Regions from separate parts of the Desulfitobacterium chlororespirans DSM 11544 genome, predicted to be linked through region 3. Evidence: riboswitches for the same ligand, from Rfam matches in the RefSeq annotation. Region 3 holds a riboswitch; each other region holds the start of a gene.

Region 1 (7,146 bases), on a different contig from region 3:
TCATGTATTACCGTATACCTCTTTTAAAAACGATCATGGGAGGGTATATAGAGCTCTCCCGGAATACCCCTTTGCTGATCCAGGTCTACTTTCTCTATTTTGGACTGCCGAAGCTGGGGGTGACATTAAGTGAGACAACTTGTGCGATTCTCGGTCTTTCCTTTTTAGGAGGGAGTTATATGGCTGAGGCCTTGCGCGGCGGAATGGAAGCGGTGAGCAAATCCCAGATTGAATCCGGCCTGAGTTTAGGGCTTTCGAGGTGGCAGCTGATCCGCTATGTGGTATTCCCTCAGGCTTTTTCCTTCAGCATCCCAGCCCTTGGTGCCAACTGTATCTTCCTGCTCAAAGAAACCTCCGTCCTCGGAGCCATCGCTATTCTCGATCTTATGAATGTTACCAAAGATTTGATTGGGATGTATTATCAGACCGTTGAATCCCTCTTGATGTTGGTCGTTTCTTACTTAATCATCCTGTTGCCTTTGTCTTTGTTCTTGACTTGGTTGGAGAGGAAGGTGCGCTATGCTGAATTCGGCCCTTGAGATGCTCTTTACCTCACAGAATATAGTGCGTCTGCTGGAGGGGTTGCTGGTTACAATAAGGATTGCCTTCATCGCTATCTTAATCTCTGCCTGCACAGGAATTGCCTTTGGTCTGCTCATGACCATGAAATCCAAGCTGATCAAAGTGCTCTGCCGCCTTTACCTGGAAGCCTTCCGAATTATTCCCGTCCTTGTCTGGTTATTCATCGGCTATTTCGGCATAACCTCAGTCTTTAATATTCATCTGGAAGGTGAGGTCATCGTCATCATTGTCTTTATTCTCTGGGGGACGGCAGAAATGGGTGACATCGTCAGGGGCGCCCTGGAGTCCTTGCCCCGGCATCAGAGCGATTCCGGTAAAGCTCTGGGTTTAAGCTTTGGGCAGCTTTACCGGTATGTTTTAATTCCTCAGGCTGTAAGACGGATGCTGCCTGCCACGATTAACCTGGCCACACGGATGGTCAAGACCACCTCCCTTGCGGTACTTATCGGGGTGGTGGAAATCCTCAAAGTCGGTCAGCAGATTATCGAGAACGCTCGCTTTACCGTTCCCACTGCCTCCTTCTGGATTTATGGACTTATTTTTATGCTGTACTTCATCATGTGCTATCCATTATCCCGTCTGGCCAAGAGACTGGAAGCCAAGTGGAGTAGTTAGGAGTGATTCAATGAGTAGTGAGCAAAGAGAGATTTTATTGGCAATCAAGGATTTGCATAAAGAGTATGGGGGCAAACCCGTTCTTAAGGGGATTGATCTCCAGGTTCGCAGAGGTGAGGTCATTGTGGTTTTAGGGCCCTCCGGATGCGGCAAAAGCACTTTGCTCCGCTGCCTTAATGGTCTTGAACCCATTCAAAAAGGAGATATCCTGCTTTCAGGTCAAAGCCTGATCAGAGGAAAAGTCGATTGGGGGCAGATTCGTCAGCAGATCGGTATGGTTTTTCAAAACTATGATCTTTTTCCCCATATGACGGTGCTTGAGAATATTCTCCTGGGGCCGACAAAGGTACAGAACAGGGAACGCAGCCAAGTCATGGAGCAAGCCAAGGCCCTTTTGGAAAGAGTGGGGTTATTCGATAGAATAGACGCTTGGCCAAGAGAGCTATCCGGAGGCCAGAAGCAGAGAATCGCTATCGTCAGAGCCTTATGTATGAATCCGGAGATCATGCTTTTTGATGAGGTGACAGCATCCCTTGATCCGGAAATGGTCCGGGAGGTTCTTGACGTGATGCTGGGCCTGGCCAAACAGGGAATGACCATGATCATTGTCACTCATGAGATGGGCTTTGCCCAAGCGGTCGCCGACCGGGTCGTCTTCATGGATTCAGGTAATATTTGTGAAATTGCCGGTCCCCAGGAGTTCTTCAATAACCCACGCACCGAGCGGGCGAAGCAATTTCTTAATATATTTCAATATTAGTGCCCCAAAACCAAGAGAAGAAAGGTTGAGAGAAAAGATGAAAAAGATGATCAGATCCCTAGCCCTCGTTCTGGCCGGAGCATTGCTCCTGGGCGGACTTGTGGGGTGCGGCCAGACAGGCGGCGATCAAGCAAATAATGCCAACAACGCAAATAAGTCAAACGGTGCCTCTTCAGCAGGCTCCCTGGAAGAAATCAAGCAGCGGGGAACCCTGAGGATTGGCGTATTCAGCGATAAGCCGCCCTTTGGTTATGTAGATGCCAATGGCCAGAATCAAGGCTTTGATGTGGAAATCGCCAGACGCTTCGCCAAAGACCTTTTAGGGGACGAATCCAAAGTAGAGTTCGTATTGGTGGAGGCTGCCAACAGAGTACCTTATCTCGAATCCAACAAGGTCGACATTATTATGGCTAATTTCACAGTTACAGAAGAAAGAAAGCAAAAAGTGGATTTCGCCAACCCTTATATGAAAGTTGCCCTGGGCATCGTCTCACCTGACGGAGCCTTGATCACCTCTATCGACCAGCTTCAAGGGAAGAAGGTTATTGTCAATAAAGGAACCACAGCTCAGGATTATCTGACCAAAAATCACCCGGATCTGGAACTTCTTAAGTATGATCAAAACACGGAAGCCTTTGAAGCCTTAAAAGATGGCCGGGGAGCCGCCTTAGCTCATGACAATACGGAAGTTCTCGCCTGGGCCAAATCCAATCCGGGCTTCACCGTAGGTGTACCTACTTTAGGCAGCACGGACACCATTGCACCGGCAGTAAAGAAAGGCGACACCGAACTCTTAAACTGGATCAATCAGGAGTTGGCAGAGCTCGCTAAAGAAAATTTCGTAAAGCAAGCCTATGAAAAAACCCTCCTGCCCGTGTACGGGGACGATGTAAAACCTGAGGAGTTAATTGTCGAAGGCGGGAAACTTTAAGCTCAGAGTATAGATATCTAAGGATAATGAGGAATAAGACGGTTCTCATCCTGCTTTTAGCCGGGGAGAGCCGTCTTCTGTTATGAAAAAGACCTGTAAAGGAGTCTCAAAAGCCTCAGATAAATGCTGAAAAGGGACCCACAAGCGTAGCTTTACGCACAAGAGTGAACGGATTTAGCGGAGGGGCGGCCAGGTTAACCAGCCCCGGAGCTATGGAGAGAGCGTTGTGCGTAAAGCTACGCGACTCGGACAATCCCTTTACAATAATTTTGTTATAGAGCAGATTGACTTTAGTGCCAAGATGTAATAATATAGTGCCAATGACGATTTACATCGTCATCAACTAAATACAGCCCATTTCTTATCAAGAGTGGTGGAGGGACTGGCCCGATGAAACCCAGCAACCGGTATTCGGATGAATACAACGGTGCTAATTCCTGCGATGGAAGCATTGATAGATGAGAGAGGAATTTTTAGCGATACCCTCTTTCTTGGAAAGAGGTTTTCTTTATTTTGGGAAGAATGAACAAAAAATTTTCTAAGTGTAGCGAAGGGAGAATACTATGCCGATCAATGTACCCGATGGCCTGCCTGCAGCAGAAATACTCACTAAAGAGGATGTTTTTATTATGGAAGAGAAGCGTGCCGAACATCAGGACATTCGCCCTCTCAGTATTGTCATTCTCAATCTCATGCCTAATAAGATTATAACAGAAACACAGATTCTCAGACTCTTAGGGAATTCCCCCTTGCAGGTGGATATTACCCTTCTTTACCCGGAAACCCATTGTTCCAAGAATACCCCGGAAGAATACCTCATTAAGTATTATCAGACCTTTGACAGCATCAAAGATCAGAAATTTGACGGCATGATCATTACCGGTGCCCCTATCGAGCAGATGCCCTTTGAAGAGGTTGATTTTTGGCCGGAGCTGCAAAAGATTATGGACTGGAGCAAAGCCAATGTCTTTTCCACCCTGTTCATTTGCTGGGGAGCCCAGGCCGGGCTTTATCACTTCTTTGGTGTTCCCAAGTATCCCTTGCCGGCTAAAATGTTCGGCGTATTTCCTCATACCTTAAACCGCAGGGATATCCGTTTGCTCAGAGGTTTTGATGATATCTTTTATGTTCCTCACTCCCGGCATACAGAAGTCAGAAAAGAAGATATCGTCAAGGTGCCGGAGCTGGAGATTTTTTCGGAATCTGAGGAGTCTGGAGTCTATCTCGTCGGGACCAAGGGTGGCCGGCAGATTTTTGTCACAGGTCATTCCGAATACGATCCCTACACTCTGAAAGCAGAATATGATCGAGATATATCCTACGAACTCCCCATCAACATTCCTCAGAACTACTATCCTGGGGATGATCCCAGGCAGATGCCTGTCGTCAGGTGGAGGGGGCATTCCAATTTACTTTTTGCCAATTGGCTGAATTACTATGTCTATCAGGAAACTCCCTATAACCTTGAAGAACTGGGCAATAGATAAAGTGCTGTGTCCAATCAAAAATACAACTGAAGTATTGCTAAATACAAATACCACGATAGAAAGAAGGATGTCGGATGCCGGATTATACAAAGGATAGGGAGGCTGCTTGGCAGCTTCTCAATGAGTATGTAAAAAGCGAGACCTTATTGCGTCACTCCCTGACAGTGGAAGCGGTGATGCGCCATTTTGCTTCCCTTTATCAGGAAGACCCTGACCTTTGGGGGAATATCGGCTTATTGCATGATATTGATTTTGAGCTGTACCCTGATCAACACTGCCGCAAAACCCGGGAGATCCTCACCCCCCAAGGATTGCCGGCAGAATTCATCCGGGCTATTGAAAGCCATGGCTACGGTCTGGTCCATGATGTGGAGCCCCGGGAGAACGTGGAAAAAGTCCTATTCACCATTGACGAATTGACAGGTTTGGTCTCAGCCACGGCTTTGCTTCGTCCCAGCAAGAGCCTTCATGACCTGACTGCCAAATCCGTTAAAAAGAAATGGAAGCAAAAAAGCTTTGCCGAGAATGTCAACCGGGAAGTGATCGAAGCCGGAGCCGATCGTCTGGGCAAGGATTTGAACGAGATCATCGAAGAGACCATCAAAGGAATGCGCACCGTCGCCCTTGCTATCGGCTTGGAAGGCAATGTGGAAACAGGTGTCGAAGCAGGAAAATAATTATTTTGCTGATACCTCTTGACAAAAAGCTGTGTAATAGATTAGAATCATAACAACGTCAATCTATAGTCCAACACGATGAAAGGACGTCCGGCGCCGAATATGTGTAGAGAGCTGACGGTTGGTGCAAGTCAGTCATAGAAGCGAAGTGGATTCCATCCTGGAGTGGCCAATGAAGAATTGTGACGGGTTCCGCCCGATATCGCGGACATAAGTTGGCCGATTACGGCAACATGGGTGGCAACGCGGGAATAACCTCTCGTCCCTGATTGGGATGAGAGGTTTTATTTATTTTCTGTGCTGCACTGTCCTAGTTCTCCTTAAGGATACTAAGGAGGATAGGGGCAGGATTTACCGCCCGTAAACCGTAAAGGCTGAAACTTGGGTGGCACCGCGGAAAACCCGCCCCAATGACTGGGGTGGGTTTTGTCTATTCTGGATAACCCAATATCTGTCAACATTCATAAAACATTATAAATAAGGGGGAAATTTCAAGATGAAAAGAGTGTACAATTTTTCAGCAGGACCGGCTGTATTGCCTGAGGAAGTCTTAAGAGAAGCCGCAGAGGAGATGCTGGATTATCAGGGAACGGGCATGTCCGTCATGGAAATGAGCCACCGCACCAAGACCATTGAAGGAATGATGAACGAAGCCGCTCAGGACTTAAGGGACTTGCTAAAGATTCCTGATAACTACAAGGTGCTCTTCCTCCAGGGAGGGGCCTCCCAGCAATTTGCCATGGTTCCCATGAACCTGATGAAGAACCGGGTGGCGGATCATCTGAACACCGGGCAATGGGCCAAGAAAGCTATTTCCGAGGGAAAGCTGTACGGCAAAATCAATGTCGTCGCCTCATCAGAGGACCAGAACTACTCCTATATTCCGGACCTTAAGGATTTAAAATTCTCCGAGGATGCAGACTATGTCTACATCTGCCACAATAATACCATCTTCGGCACCAAGTTTAATGAGCTTCCCGAGGTGGGAGATAAACCTTTAATCGCCGATATGTCTTCCGATTTCCTATCCGAACCCATCGATGTCACCCAATATGGACTTATTTTTGCCGGAGCCCAGAAGAATGTAGGGCCCGCCGGAGTCGTGATTGTCATTATCCGGGAGGATCTGATCACAGAGGATGTTTTGCCGGGAACCCCCACTATGCTCAAATATAAAGTCCATCTGGATAACAATTCCGCCTATAATACACCGCCGGTTTATGGAATATACATCTGTGGTAAAGTGTTCAAATGGCTCAAAAAGCTGGGCGGACTGGAGGCTATGCAAAAGATCAACGAGGAAAAAGCCGCCATTCTTTATGATTATCTGGACGCCAGTGCCATGTTTAAAGGAACCGTGGTGAAAAAAGACCGCTCCTTAATGAATGTTCCCTTTGTGACAGGCTCTGAGGAACTGGATGCCAAGTTCATCAAAGAAGCCAAGGCCGCCGGTTTTGAGAACCTTAAAGGATATCGCACAGTAGGCGGGATGAGGGCCAGTATTTACAATGCCATGCCTATTCAGGGGGTCAAGGATTTAGTGGAATTCATGAGAAAGTTTGAAGCAGAAAACAAAAAATAAGCCTGAAATAAAAAAATAAAAAAGATAAACTGAAGAGGAGTGTTTTACAATGTTCAAAATCAATTGCCTGAATAATATTTCTCAAGCGGGTTTAAAACTGTTCACGGAGCACTATGTTGATGTGGACCGCTATGAAGATGCCAACGGCATCCTCGTCCGCAGTACCTCTATGCATGATCTGGAACTGACCCCTAATATTGAAGCCATTGCCCGGGCCGGGGCCGGAGTCAATAATATCCCCCTTGATAAATGCGCAGAAAAAGGCATCGTTGTCTTCAACACCCCCGGCGCCAATGCCAATGGAGTGAAAGAGATGGTGATCGCCACCATGATTATGGCCGCCCGGAATCTGGTGGGAGGAGTGAATTGGGTGAACTCCTGTCAGACGGATCCTGAAGTAGCCAAACTGGTGGAAAAGAATAAAGCCAAGTTTGCCGGAACAGAGATCAAAGGCAAGAAATTGGGGGTCATTGGTTTAGGTGCTATCGGTATCTTAGTGGCCAATGCCGCCA
Region 2 (7,146 bases), on a different contig from region 3:
TAAGTACAGGCATTAAAGAAACTTATCTTTGGGTTAATTTAGGGGATATGATATAATTATTCCATTCCTAGGAATAGGGAAGTGGATTCATGGATAATGAGAAATTTCAGGATTTGATGCTGGAGCATTTGGGAAAAGTTACTTAATGAATTCACTGGCATGAAGACGGAGCTGACTGAGGTAAAGCAAGATGTAGCAGAGATAAAGACAGAGCTGACCGAGGTAAAGCAAGATGTAGCAGAGATAAAGACAGAGCTGACCGAGGTAAAGCAAGATGTAGCAGGGATAAAGACAGAGCTGACCGAGGTAAAGCAAGATGTAGCAGGGATAAAGACGGAGTTGACCGAGGTAAAGCAAGATGTAGCAGGGATAAAGATAGAGCTGACCGAAGTAAAGCAAGATGTAGCAGGGTTGAAGGAATCCCAGGGACGGATGGAGACGGATCTGGTTGTCCTTAGGCAATCTCAGGTCAGGATGGAACAAGACTTTGGTAAGAAGTTGGATATTCTTTTTTATGATTGGCGGGAGACACAGAAACAGTTTATGAGGAAGTCAAAAGAAAAATTAAGATTTTAGGTACTAAGGTTGAGGCTTTACAAATGGAATCCAGTAAGCATGATCGAAAAATTAAGGACTTATACTTAGTGAACCTGGCGAAGGGTAAGAGTAAGGATTAATTGTTAAGATTAAAATCATAGAGTGTATGGCAATGAGAAAAGCCGCCCTCAACTGAGGAACGGCTTTTATTTATATTTATATGGGGTGAAGCGTTAACTCTTAGAAAGCAGGAACGACGGCACCTTTGTAGGTATCTTCAATAAACTTCTTAACTTCTGGAGTGTTCAAAGCATCCACTAATTTTTTGAGGTTGGGATCGTCTTTGCGATCTTCTTTGGCGACCACGATGTTGGCATAAGGAGAATCTTTGCCTTCAAGGACAATAGCATCCTCAGTGGGATTGAGGCCGGCTTCTAAAGCGTAGTTGGTGTTGATGACAGCTCCGGCAATTTTGGGGTCAGTAAGAGCGTGGGGAAGTTGAGCAGCCTCAATGGCTTGAATTTTTAGCTTTTTAGGATTTTCAGCGATATCCAATTCTGTTGCGGTAACACCGGCACCGTCTTTGAGTTTAATCAATCCGGCTTGTTCTAAGACGGCCAAAGCGCGGCCGCCATTGGAGGGATCGTTAGGGATGGCAATAGCATCACCGTCTTTGAGTTCATCGATTTTGGTTACTTTTTCAGAGTAGAAGCCCATGGGCTCAATATGCACGGTGCCGATGATCGCCAACTTCATGCCTTGAGCAAGGTAGGTATCCAAGTAAGGAGTGTGTTGGAAGTAGTTGGCGTCGAGTAATCCGTCGTTAACGGCTGGGTTGGGAAGAGCGTAATCCGTAAAATCAACGATTTCCAGATTGATACCTTGTTCCGCTAATTTGGGTTTGACGAATTCAAGTACTTCGGCATGGGGAACGGGGGTAGCTCCTACTTTGATCGTCACGGGCTGATTAGCATTACCTGAGGCGGGCGGAGTGTCGGTTTTCTGAGGGGTGCTTCCGCACCCGGTAAGTACCAAGGACAGGGCTACTACGGAGCCGATAATTAAAGTCGAGAGTTTACGTTTCATTCTTATTTCCTCCTTAAATTCTTCTTTCTTTTCCTCTGAAGATACACATGAAGACATTTCTGTGAGATACTCTTGAGAAGATATATGCTCAAGCCTTCTCTCCAAAGAACATGACAGGAGTACCGGTATCGCCCGCCATGAATTTGAGTGAGCGCTTGGAACATGCTTAGTGGTGATTAATCCGGCGAGCCAGTTTGGTGCCAAAGAGTTGAACTAATTGGACGATTATCACGAGAATGATGACGGTCATAATCATCACGTCGGTCCGAAAACGTTGATGCCCGTAGCGGATAGCCACATCTCCTAAGCCGCCGGCTCCGATGGTCCCCGCCATGGCGGTATAACCGACAACGCTGATGGTGGTGATGGCGGCGCCTAAGATAAGAGAGGCCTTAGCTTCAGGTAAAAGAACTTTACGGATAATCTGCCAGGGTGAGGAGCCCATAGATAGGGCCGCTTCAATGACCCCGTAAGGAATTTCTTTAAGCGAACTCTCCACCATACGGGCTACGAAGGGTGCCGTGGCAAAGACCAGAGGGATTATTGCCGCATTCGTACCGATGTATGTGCCCATGATGGCCTGAGTGACAGGAATCAAAGCGAGAAGCAAAACGATAAAAGGTGCCGAGCGAAAGATATTGATCACTGTCCCGAGGGTGCGTTCTATCCAAGGATTCGGTGAGATGTGATCGGGTGAAGAGATGACCAGAATGACCCCCAGAGGAACACCAAGAAGATAAGCCAGCAGAGTGGAGACGATAACCATGTACAAAGTCTCTCCCGTGGCAGGGACCAGAAGTTGGTAGATGGTATCCCAGTATTGAGGGTTGGTAAAATCAAACATTTTGGATCACCTCCACTTTGAGTTCACGCTGGGAGAGATATTGATGAGCTAAAGCCAGTTGTTCAGGATCTCCCTGCAGCTCTAAGGTTAAGGTGCCAAAGAGCGTGGAGCGGAGGTGGTCGATGCTTCCGTAGAGGATATTGGCCCGAACCTCGCATTCTTTCATCAGGTCGGCAATGATGGGGTCTGATGCCCGTGAACCCAGGAATTGGATGCGCACAATCTGAGAATTGGGATGAGTGGCCAGTTCACGAAGCAAATCTTCAGGGAGTTCATTGGGAAATACAGTGGAGATAAATTCCTTGGCAACGCTGGACTGAGGCTGGATAAAGACGGATTCCACAGGTCCTTGTTCAGCGATTTTTGATTCATGGATGACGGCCACATCGGAGCAGATCTCTTTAACCACTTTCATTTCGTGAGTAATCATAATAATGGTTAAGCCGAAGCGTTGATTGATATCCTTTAAGAGATTCAAGATGGATAAAGTGGTTTGGGGGTCAAGGGCAGAAGTGGCCTCGTCGCAAAGGAGTACTTTGGGGTTGGTGGCCAGGGCGCGGGCAATTCCCACTCTTTGCTTTTGACCGCCGCTGAGCTGGGAAGGATAGACATGGGCCTTATCCTCCAAGCCTACTAAGGGGAGCAGCTCTTTAACCCTCGCTTCTATCTCTGGTTTTTTAAAACCGGCAATTTCTAAAGGAAAAGCAATATTATCAAAAACGGTGCGGGACTGGAGCAGATGGAAGTGCTGAAAGATCATGCCGATCTTTTGCCGGGCTTGCCGGAGTTCTACTGCGGACATGGCTGTTAAATCCTGACCATCGATGATGATTTTACCCCCGGTGGGCTCTTCCAAACGGTTGATGCAACGGACAAGGGTGCTTTTACCGGCACCGCTTAAACCGATGATGCCGTAAATGGCTCCTTTGGGAATATCCAGGGAGATATTTTCAATGGCTACTACTTGCTCTTTGCGGGAGGTGTAAACCTTTGTTAAGTTCTCAATTCTAATCAACGCTGTTCCTCCTCGTTAGGGTTCTAATTCAATATAGCAAAAAAATAGCAAAAAACTCCACGAGGAAATCCGCGGAGTTATAGTCGGGTTTCCTCTCATCTCCCAGTATTTCCTGCAGGATTTAGCACCGTGCATTTTCATGCCGGTTGCCGGGTTTCATCGGGCCAGTCCCTCCACCTACTCTGGATAAGAGTGTTTATTAACTTAGAGTCAAGCTTCAGTTGAAATCTTGATAGACATTATCTTAACATAGTGTATAGCGTCTTGGCAAGTAATTTTTTCAGCCTGAAGGGTTTCCTTGAGAGTTATTTAATGCTTCAAACAGAGTATTATGGAAGGTTAAACAAATGAGGGACTAAACAAATTTTTCTGAAGAGAGGTTATGAATATTGACAAGGGCCCTATACTTTAATAAATTAAAGTATAGAAGTATAAGGAGATGATCGATGATGGATGACTACAAAGACGATGAATTCAAGGGGATTGATCAGCGCCTGCGTGATTCTTCAACAGATGCGCTTTTTGATGCTATTTTATTATTAAAGGATCGGGAAGAGTGCTATCGGTTTTTTCAGGATATCGCTACGGTGGCGGAGATTAAGTCTTTGGCGCAGCGTCTGGAAGTGGCCAAGCTTCTGGAGAAGAATGTGACCTATACCACCATCGCCCAATCCACTGGTGCCAGTACGGCGACCATTAGCCGGGTTAAGCGGTGCCTGTACTTTGGGGCCGACGGTTATCAGATGGTCCTGAAGCGTCTGGAAGAGAAGGAAAAGGGGGAGGATTAATATGCCGCGAAGTTCTTTGGGATTAAGAATCCCGGAAGGGATGCATGATCTTCTTCCTGATGAGTTAGCCCTACAAGAGCAGGCTGAGACTTCTGCACTGGACTTATTCAAAGCATGGGCTTATCAGAAGGTTGCCACTCCGACCTTGGAGTATGGGGCATGCATCCAGCCGATTGAAGAAGAAGGAGATAGTTTCTTTAAGCTCTTTGATCGTCAGGGCCATGTTCTGGTGCTGCGTCCGGAGTTAACCACGTCCATCGCCCGGATGGTCAGCACCCGGATGCGGGGGACCGCCTTTCCTTTGCGTTTATGTTATGCGGCGGATGTTTTCCGCTATTCTAAATCTCATAAACAAGAATTCAGGCAAGTGGGAGTGGAGCTGATTGGGTCGGCCTCCTCTGCGGCGGATGCCGAAGTGGTCGCCTTAGCCATTGAAGCTCTCCGCAAAATTGGCGGAATGGACTTTCAAATCAATTTGGGACATATGGGGATCTTTACCGGCATTATGGCCGAGTTAGGGGTTCCTCAGGAATTCCAGCTCCATTATCAGGAGAAGCTGGCCCGCAAGGATTTTGTAGGGATTGAGCGGTTGGTTAAGGATTATGGCTTTGAAGCAAGGGTCCAGGACGTTCTTTTAAAGCTTCCCCATCTCCATGGTAAAGAAGATATGCTGGATCAGGTTCTGGAGTGGAGCCGGCGGCCTTCCTTGCTGGAAGCGGTGAATGCCCTGAGACAGGTCTATCGATACTTGAAAGATTTCGGAGTCCAGGACTATGTGTCTTTGGATCTGGGGATTTTGCGCGGCTTCAGCTATTATACGGGGGCGGTCTTTGAGGGCTATGTTCCCGGAGTGGGTTTCCCCGTTGTCGAGGGGGGGCGCTATGACGCTCTGTACGGTGATTTTGGGGAGGATACCCCGGCCACCGGTTTTGCGATCAATCTCAAGGCGATCATTGAGCAGATGGTCTGCTCCAATGCTGAAAGGCCGGAGGTTTTGGTCTACGGCAGTGATGTTTCCAAAGTGATCGCAGAGGCCCGGAAACTCCGTCAAACGGGGAAACGGGTGGAGATGTGTCTGGAGTCCCTGACTCAGGAACAAGCCATGGAATCAGCTGAGTGCAAAGGAATTAAGGCAGTCGTTTGCGCAAAGTGATTAAAGACAAAAAGCGTACATGAAGATTACCCCTCATATACCTTGCAATTCACTTCAAACAAGCTATAATTAGTAATAGGTGGAAATTAAAAAGTCGCCGTGACCTGAAAGTGTTGGAGCACTTCCAGGCACGAGCAGGTGTACTGGCACCTACACGTAACAGTCCAGCTGTCCACGACGACAGTCTTATTATACAATGCCGCCCCTTTCTGCACAAGCAAGGCGCCTGTGCCGCGGGTGAAGTGTGTGTAATGGAGCGTCGGCGGGAAGCAGGCTGTGCGGCTTCACGCAGCAGGAGATTCAGCCTATTCCTGACTTAGGCAATGGAAGAGGTCTGTTCGTGTACCCGGTTATGCGGACCGCTTTTTTATTCACAACTGGTTTGCTTCCGGTTGACTGGGGTTGGGTTAGGATTCAGCAGATAACGAAGCAGGGCGCATGTGTAGGGTAAAAAAAACCTCGCATGCGCCTTTTTAATTTCCCCTATAAAAGCAGCCGCCGGGGCCGGGTTATGACTCGGAGCCTTGCCGCTGCTTGATATAGGGGGTATAAACGAGATGGATTACCGGAAGATGTATTTTCAGCTGGCGGCTAAAGTTGCCGATGCCATGGATATCCTTTCGAAGGCACAGGAGGAGGGAGAAGTCGCATTTATGAATGGAGAACCCTTTCCAGAGCTTAAAGTCATTGCCACTCAAGAAGAAAATCGTGATTCTGAATGATCAACATGTCCCGGAACCTGACAACGTTGTCGGGCTCCGGGACATGTTGTTACTCCTACAGGCAGTCCTTAAGCTATGGGTAGAGCGGCAGGAAATTCATCGGAAATCAGTTATTAAATATTAAAAAACTATTGCCAGGGAAAAATGAGGTTGTTATAATAACCATAACACGCTAGTACTTTAACTAATTAAAGTGATAAAATACATGAAGAGGAGTTGAGAGAGATTGGCTCGGAATTTCTTAACCATCGCTCTTCCTAAAGGAAAACTATTGACGGACTCCCTGGAAGCTCTGACAAAGATAGGAATTGAATGCCAAGAGGTCAGTGAAGAGTCGAGGAAATTGGTCTTTCCCCTGGAAAAGGCCCAAGCTCAGATCATTATCTGCCGCCCTACGGATATTCCCACCTTTGTGGAATATGGGGCGGCGGATATCGGTTTTGTCGGTAAGGATACCCTGCTGGAAGAAAATAAAGACGTGGTAGAGCTTTTGGATCTGGGGTTCGGCTATTGCCGCTTTGTCGTGGCCATGCCGGAAGAAAAGGTTCCGCCCCGCTTGCCGGACGGCAAGTTTGATCTGAGCGGTTTAAATCACCAACGGGTGGCGACCAAGTTTCCCCGGGTAGCTGAAGACTTTTTCCGTGAGCAGGGGATGCAGGTTCTGCCCATTAAGCTTCACGGCAATATCGAGCTGGCTCCCCGGGTGGGGCTGGCGGAAATGATCGTGGATATCGTGTCCACTGGAACCACACTGCGGCAAAATAGGCTGGTGGAGATTGCTCCCATTCTTGAAGCGACGACAAGATTGATTGCCAATCGGGTTGCTTATCGGATGAAGCATGAACGCATTAATGAGCTGACTGAGAAGCTGCGTCAGCTTCTTGGCAAAGCCCCTTAAGCTCGGGAGAGTTCGTTAAGATGGAGGGAACAGCTATGGAGATAAAGACCTTAGAGGAATTGGATTTGACCACGCTTACGCGCAAATCCTATGGTGATGATCA
Region 3 (7,146 bases):
TATGACAGTAAACAAAGCAATGTCAATAGAGCAGAGTGATATATTACAGAATAATGTAATCCCTTCCCTATAGAACTATGAAGCAGTGCTACAGAATTTGTATTCCTTCATTTAAACTGCCGCTTCGAAAACCCTCTAAGTCCAGAGTAATATAGGTAAACCCTAATTCCTTGAGGGGCTTGACAATAGTATCATGGTCCAGTTCCATAAGTTTTAAAAAATCCTTTTTAGGAATTTCCAATCGGGCCATATCCTGGTGATAACGCACTCTTAAATTTGTAAATCCTAGTTCCTTAAGTAAAATTTCCGCTTGCTCTACGCGCCGAAGCTTTTCGATCGTGATCTCCTCTCCGTAAGGAAAGCGAGAAGATAGACAAGGGCTGGAGGGCTTATCCCAAGTTGAAAGTCCCATCTTCTTGGACAATTGACGAATCTCTTCTTTGCTTAAACCGGCTTCCTGCAGCGGGCTCCTGATCCCCAGCGCTCTGGCCGCCTGCATGCCGGGGCGGTAATCTTTAAGATCGTCGGCATTGCTCCCGTCAAGAACCCAATTGATCTTCTTCTCTTGGGCAATGCCTGAGAGCTTTGTAAACAACTCATTTTTACAATGAAAACAACGATTTTGAGGGTTCTTTACAAACTCCTCTTTGCCCATTTCTTCAGTTTCGATGACCAAAAACTTTGCTCCAAACTCTTGGACCTGCTGCAAAGCATTGTTATAATCGGCTGAAGGCATAGTTTCCGAAGCGCCGATGACAGCAAGACAGTGATCCCCCAAGGTTTCATGAGCTACTTTTAAGAGAAAGGTGCTGTCCACCCCACCTGAAAAAGCCACCACAACCGCTTCCATTTCTTTGATAATTTGCTTTAAGTGATTCAGCTTTGCTTGCATGATTTACCTCCAGATTACTCAAACTTAATTAACTTTCACACTTCAATCGATCTATGCTTTAGAACTATCGCTAAAATAGTAGTTTCTCAGTTTCTCCATTTTTTGAGAATATTCCTCCTGAGTCAAGATTCCTTGCCTGACTAATTCCGAAAGCACTTTCGTATAGCGTTCTAATTCTTTCATATTTTTACTGGAAACCTTCTTTTGATTATAAAACTGTATGACTTCTTCTAATTCATCATTATCCAGCACCCCGATAGCTTGCAACTTAACCAAGCTTAATTCACTTTCCTCATTAACCGCAACGGCATTGGTGCTTTTGATTAATGGCTGTATAGCCAGCCTTACGGCAAGAAATATAATAATAAAAAGTGCTATTGAATAGAAAAGAATTGCCTCCATCATCATAGCTCTCCTCCACAAATTATAAATCAGTTACCCACCAATCTTGTCCCCAGTGAAAACAGTTCAAGGCTGGACTCCTGTTTAGCTCCGCTTAACTAAGATATTCTCAAAAAGCATAGGATTTTCCTCTTTTCAGAATGAAGTATATCTGAACACAAAAAATTCACTTGCAAAGCCCATAGGAATAATATAATATTAGCCTAAACATCTTATTAGGCTAAAGTGAATTAAATATGAATTTATGTCAAAGCTCTTATCAAGAGAGGCGGAGGGACTGGCCCCATGAAGCCCGGCAACCTACATATGTGAGGTGCTAAATCCAGAGAACCATCAGGTTCGAAGATAAGAGGACGTGGAAACAATTCACGACCTCTTTGGAGGTCGTTTTTGTTAGGTCAAATCTTCTTTGAAGCTCAGCAACATGAATATCTTTGCCAATATGTTCATAGTAGGAGGAATGAAAATGAATATTTTAACCGAACTGGCCCAGATCGGCAATCGCCGCGATCCTTATGGAGCGATCAGCTTTCCTATTTACCATTCGTCTACCTTTGCTCACCCCGGCTTCGGCAAAAGCACAGGCTTTGATTACTCGCGAACCGGCAATCCCACCCGCCAAGCTTTAGAAGATGCTATGGCAAGCCTGGAGGAAGGTACCAAAGGATTTGCTTTTTCCTCAGGCATGGGCGCCATCACTACCATCCTCTCCTTATTCTCCCAGGGCGAGCATCTTCTCGTCACCGAAGATCTCTATGGAGGAACCTACCGTATCCTTGAGGAGGTCTTCAGCCGCTTTGGCCTCCAAGTCACTTTTGTGGATTCCAGTGATCTCGGTGCCATAGAAAAAGAGATCCGTCCCCAAACAAAGGCCATCTTCACCGAAACACCAACCAACCCTCTTATGAAGGTTGCCGACCTAAAGGGGATCGCTTCCTTGTGTCGGAAGCACGGTCTCTTAAATATAGTGGACAATACTTTTCTTACACCCTATTTGCAAAAACCACTAAACTTAGGTGCCGACATTGTTATTCATAGTGGCACCAAATATCTCGGTGGCCATAATGATGTCGTGGCGGGCCTCGTCGTGGTTCAAGGAGAAGAACTTGCAGCTCGCTTTGGACGTTTGCAGAACTCTCTCGGCGCTACATTGGGCCCCCAGGATTCCTGGCTAGTTATCCGGGGTTTGAAAACCTTGGCCCTGCGCATGAGAGCACAAGAAGAAAATGCCCTCCAGATTGCACAATGGCTGGAGAAGCACCCCCTTGTCACCGCGGTCTATTATCCCGGGCTTGAGCATCATCCCGGCTATGCAACTCAACTTGAACAAGCCCGAGGCTTCGGAGCTATGCTATCTTTCCGGGTAAACAGCCCCAGCTTAGTCCCCGCAATATTAAAATCTCTCCAGATTATTTCCTATGCGGAGAGCCTTGGTGGTGTAGAATCTCTAATCACTTATCCCGCTACCCAAACCCATGCTGATATTCCTCTCGAAGTAAGGGCAAGGCTTGGGGTGGACGATTGTCTTCTCCGCTTATCCCTGGGCATCGAAGCCGCCGAAGATCTCATTGGCGATTTAGAACTAGCTTTAAAACAGATGCTTTAGGCATCTCCTCCAGCGGATTTTTTATAGAACCCTCTCACATTCTTAAAGGTCTCATCAATGGTCTCATGCTTTACCGAGGTCGCATCAAATTTCACCCAAGTAAAGACCATTTGCACGCAGACACCTATTCCAAATGCAGAAATAACTGTACCAATTCCTACTGGTCCGCCCAAAATCCAGCCTATCAAGCACACCGTTACTTCAATAATCCCACGGCAAAGCCCTATCGATAGTTTAGTCTTTCTCTCTAAAGCCACCATCAGACTATCCCTTGGGCCTGCTCCAAAACCAGAGGCAATGTAGAGATAGGAACTAAAAGCGCAAAGGAATAAACCAAGAATGAGCATAATCATCCCTGGAAGGAAACTCTGCATCTCAGGGATTAGTTTTAAAGGTAACAGTAAGTCCATATAAATTCCGATGGCAAATATATTAAAGATAGTGCCAATACCCAGCTTCTCTCCAAGCAATACGACTATGATAGAGATTACCAAACTGGCCACTATAGAAACATTGCCAATCGTCATGCCGACAGTATCGGCAGTCCCCCGATGGAACACATCCCAGGGGGCATAGCCTAAATTGGCTTTCATGGTCATCACAATGCCCAAGGATAATAAAAAAGTGCCCAAAAATAAATACATAAGCCTTTTCCATAAACTCATATCCGCACTTCTCCTCAATATCTCCTGATCGATTATCTAATAAGTGTAACATTTTATTGCGCACATTTCCAAACCTTTATTTTATTTCTAAGAATATCCTATTCTTAAAACGGTATTAGGGCCGGGAGGCAACCAAAAGAAAGCTAATGCTTGTAATGATAAAAAACGCCATACCGGTTAGATAAAACCAGAATTTTACCCCGTAAATTTCAGCTACTGGTCCCGCGATTAAAAGTCCCAGCGGCATTGTTGCCGACATGAGGCTGCCCATGATAGAAAAAGCACGCCCTTGTACCTCACGAGGGATTTTCTCCTGCATATAGGCTATATAGGGAATATTATAGAGGTTTCCGCTTGCTCCCATAAGCGTGCATAATGCTGCAAAGAGCCAGAAAGCGTTCTCATTCTGAGGAAGTAAACCGCAGAAAAAAGAGGTAAGTCCTAATCCCAGAAGTCCAATATGCACCACGAACAGCTTCTTTTTGATCCGGCCATAGGCTCCGATCAGCAAAGCACACAACATCATTCCCCCTGAATAGCCAAATTGGACTATACTGGCATGCCAAGCGCTTGCTTTAAAATAGTCACTGGTCATCAGGGCAAAGAATGAAGAAAGTGGCATATAAAAAATCATGGAAAATGCAGCCGCCAAGGTAACGATACACAGTTTTTTATCTCTCTGGAAAACAGCCACTCCCTCTCGCATTTCTTTTTGAAAATTTGGAGCAAGCTGTTTCTCTTTTTTTAACTCAGGGATTTTGACTGCTGCCACAGCAATGCTTGCCAGCGATGCTCCCGCTAAATCAGATAATAATACGATGGGGAGTGGAAAAATTGCATACAGTGCCGCTCCCAAAACCGGCCCCAGCATCAGAGCACCTGTCTGAGCAAATTGACTCCAACCATTCACCCGAACAAGCTCTTCCTCCGGAACCAGCAACGGTATCACTGATTGAATCGCCGGAGTATGAAAAACGCTGCCAATGGCACGAATCCCGAGAACAGCACACGCCGACCAAAAAGGCGGATTTACTCCGATAAGGATCAGTGCATAAACAGCGGCTACCATCCCTATAAAGAGATCGGCACAGATAATTACAGTTTTTCGTTTTAAGCGATCTACCCAGACCCCAGCAAAAGGGCCAAGCAATAATTGCGGCAAAAAAGCAAACAACCCTGCCATAGCCAACACAAGTGGTGAAGAGGTATTGCTGGCAACCCACCAAATTAGCGTAAACTGTACCGCTGAACTTCCAACTATAGACATTGTTTGACCAATAGTTATCGTAAAAAAGCTTCTCTTCCATGGCTGTTTCCCATCGGTTGAATCGATACTCATGCTCACCTCTCCTATTTCTAAAATATACCGACGTTTGGTATGTATCTTTTTAAAATATTAGCTATTCTCTACAATCCATATGTAAAGAATAGCTATTTCTGTTTTTGGGAAAGCGAATGGAGTTCGTCAATGGACTGAAGAACCTCTTCCGTAAATAAAGGGACCCCTATTTCTTCAAATACATTTCTTGCAAAGAAAATGATGTTCTTTAACTCATTGGGAGTCCAGGAATACATCCACGGGTTAAACCAAACGTTAAAAAACAAGAGAATCATCTGGGCAAGCTGACGGGGTTGAGCTGTATGAATAGATCCATCTCTCATACCTTCCTCAATAACACCTGTAAGCAGGTCGGCTGCAGAGCCCATAGTATCACGCATATGAAGAGCCAATAATTGAGGATTTCTAAGAAACGGCGGTACGGTCTGGTCGAGAGCCTCGTGTTGGGCCGATTGGATAGAAAACATAAGCATCTTACCAAGCTTATCCAACCCGGATAGATTACGATCGTGAGCAACTGTTTTTATATCCGCTATCCCCTGCTCAGCTAATCTTTTATTCACCGCATCCATAATTTCTTCTTTTGACTTGAAGTGATGATAAATAGCGCCCTTACTCAAATCTCCCAATCCATCGATGATATCCTGGATCGTCGTATGCTCATATCCTTTGGACATGAACAATTTCATGGCTGTATCGAGAATGCGGTTTATCGTTACTTCAGGATACTTATTGCGTGCCATAGTGATACCCCATCTTTTATTACATACTTTCGGTATGTATAATAGCAGGCTACTACCTAGATGTCAAGGTAGATAAGCGTTTATCCGCCTATCCATGACTGCTCCCACTGCCACTCCGATGGTGTAGGCCACTAAATCCCTCCACAAAAAGCCATACCCCAGCACCAAACCTCCCAGCCGGGTTTGCCTTATAGCATCAATCCAGGGAGCATGATAAAGCTGACTGATTTCAATTCCAAAGGCGAAAAGCAACGCTGCTGCAGCAAGCCAGCCGGTTCCTTTCAACCTGAAAATAAGGCAAAACATAAAAAAAACCATAAGTGCCCATAGGGCATCTCCCAAGTAGAGATTGATTGTATAGGGAAAATACCCCGAAAACTGCCGGCTGCTTAAGCCAAGTATTATTGTTACTCCAACCAAGGTAAGGTAAGTCCATCGATTTCTTTTTATTGTCATAATCATTTCCTCTTCGATGTGGAAAGCATAGCGAGGCCCCATAGGCTAAATTAAGACTGTGAATTATAATTTGATCTGTTTATTCTGGCCATCAGATATTCATCTACATATTTGCCATTTCTTATTGCCGCCAAGCGCTTTACTCCTTCTTTTTCAAAACCAAACCTTTCATACAAATGTATAGCTCTGGCATTATCTGCAAATACAGTCAACTCAATCCTAACTAACATTAGCCAGTTGTCCCCAACATCTATAAGCTTGCTCAGCAAGGCACTGCCAACACCCTGATTTTGATAGTCTTTATGAATCATTATGCCAATGCCGCCACTATGCCGCAGGCGCTGATTAGGATATACCGTTAAGCCTGCATGTCCAATAATCACTTCCTGACCATCCTGAGACCTGGCTACCGCCACAAATTGATGCTGGTTGGCATCTAAATTGGCGATAAAATCCTCATTCCGCTTTAACTGCTCGGACGGGATACCCAAAATATTTTCAAAAACTCCAGGCATGCGCCTTAATATATTTATCCCCTTCCCATCACCAATTTCTATCGGTCGAATATGATACTCCATTCTTATTCCCTCCTGGTAAATCTACTGCTGCATTCCAACCTTATTCCTGGCATGCTTCCATTCTATTATTCTATCATTCTTCCAATTCCGAATCACTATCTCTCTTTAATCCCGCTGTTCTAATAAGATTCAATAGATTAACCAACCCCTGTGAACCAAGAAAAATGCCTATCCCAATAAGCAATTCGGTTATTGTTCCTCCTAAAAAATATATTCGTAATCCGGGCAGCCCCGGCAACCCATGGTTGGAAGTATGCAAACTGGCTAATTTAGTTACCAATTCTGGCAATGAATGCCCAATAAAATAAAGTCCCAATACTGAAAAGCCTATTCTCTGTAGATCACTAGCTCCTATTCCGACAGCCTCATTTCGATTTTTTTCCTTAACCAAAATTTTAGCTAATTTACCGGAAAAGCACCACAGTAAAATACCAAATAGAATCGTAATTAGCGAATACACAATAT

Evidence for each region. A riboswitch is a leader RNA that binds a small molecule or an ion and turns the genes downstream of it on or off. The one in region 3 is predicted to bind S-adenosylmethionine.
Region 1: it holds a riboswitch for S-adenosylmethionine, as region 3 does, so the genes downstream of both, metA (homoserine O-acetyltransferase MetA) here and BUA14_RS07710 (trans-sulfuration enzyme family protein) in region 3, are expected to answer to the same signal.
Region 2: it holds a riboswitch for S-adenosylmethionine, as region 3 does, so the genes downstream of both, BUA14_RS23480 (methionine ABC transporter ATP-binding protein) here and BUA14_RS07710 (trans-sulfuration enzyme family protein) in region 3, are expected to answer to the same signal.

Annotation. Positions count from the first base shown of each region.
Region 1 is NZ_FRDN01000010.1:144,134-151,279, reverse strand. It holds gene BUA14_RS16600 (amino acid ABC transporter permease) at 1-539, shown strand, start outside; gene BUA14_RS16595 (amino acid ABC transporter permease) at 520-1,197, shown strand; gene BUA14_RS16590 (amino acid ABC transporter ATP-binding protein) at 1,208-1,957, shown strand; gene BUA14_RS16585 (cysteine ABC transporter substrate-binding protein) at 1,995-2,888, shown strand; SAM riboswitch class I at 3,247-3,353, shown strand; gene metA (homoserine O-acetyltransferase MetA) at 3,452-4,375, shown strand; gene BUA14_RS16575 (HDIG domain-containing metalloprotein) at 4,450-5,052, shown strand; gene serC (3-phosphoserine/phosphohydroxythreonine transaminase) at 5,549-6,634, shown strand; gene BUA14_RS16565 (phosphoglycerate dehydrogenase) at 6,684-7,146, shown strand, end outside.
Region 2 is NZ_FRDN01000017.1:75,521-82,666, forward strand. It holds gene BUA14_RS23465 (kinetochore Spc7 family protein) at 160-576, shown strand; gene BUA14_RS23470 (MetQ/NlpA family ABC transporter substrate-binding protein) at 778-1,623, opposite strand; gene BUA14_RS23475 (methionine ABC transporter permease) at 1,790-2,467, opposite strand; gene BUA14_RS23480 (methionine ABC transporter ATP-binding protein) at 2,460-3,482, opposite strand; SAM riboswitch class I at 3,575-3,675, opposite strand; gene BUA14_RS23485 (YerC/YecD family TrpR-related protein) at 3,929-4,270, shown strand; gene hisZ (ATP phosphoribosyltransferase regulatory subunit) at 4,272-5,423, shown strand; gene BUA14_RS28190 (hypothetical protein) at 5,981-6,145, shown strand; gene hisG (ATP phosphoribosyltransferase) at 6,372-7,043, shown strand; gene hisD (histidinol dehydrogenase) at 7,079-7,146, shown strand, end outside.
Region 3 is NZ_FRDN01000005.1:382,783-389,928, reverse strand. It holds gene larE (ATP-dependent sacrificial sulfur transferase LarE) at 89-892, opposite strand; gene BUA14_RS07715 (hypothetical protein) at 944-1,300, opposite strand; SAM riboswitch class I at 1,548-1,646, shown strand; gene BUA14_RS07710 (trans-sulfuration enzyme family protein) at 1,755-2,900, shown strand; gene BUA14_RS07705 (YczE/YyaS/YitT family protein) at 2,897-3,565, opposite strand; gene BUA14_RS07700 (MFS transporter) at 3,681-4,904, opposite strand; gene BUA14_RS07695 (TetR/AcrR family transcriptional regulator) at 4,997-5,647, opposite strand; gene BUA14_RS07690 (ribosomal maturation YjgA family protein) at 5,711-6,103, opposite strand; gene BUA14_RS07685 (GNAT family N-acetyltransferase) at 6,154-6,681, opposite strand; gene BUA14_RS07680 (hypothetical protein) at 6,755-7,146, opposite strand, start outside.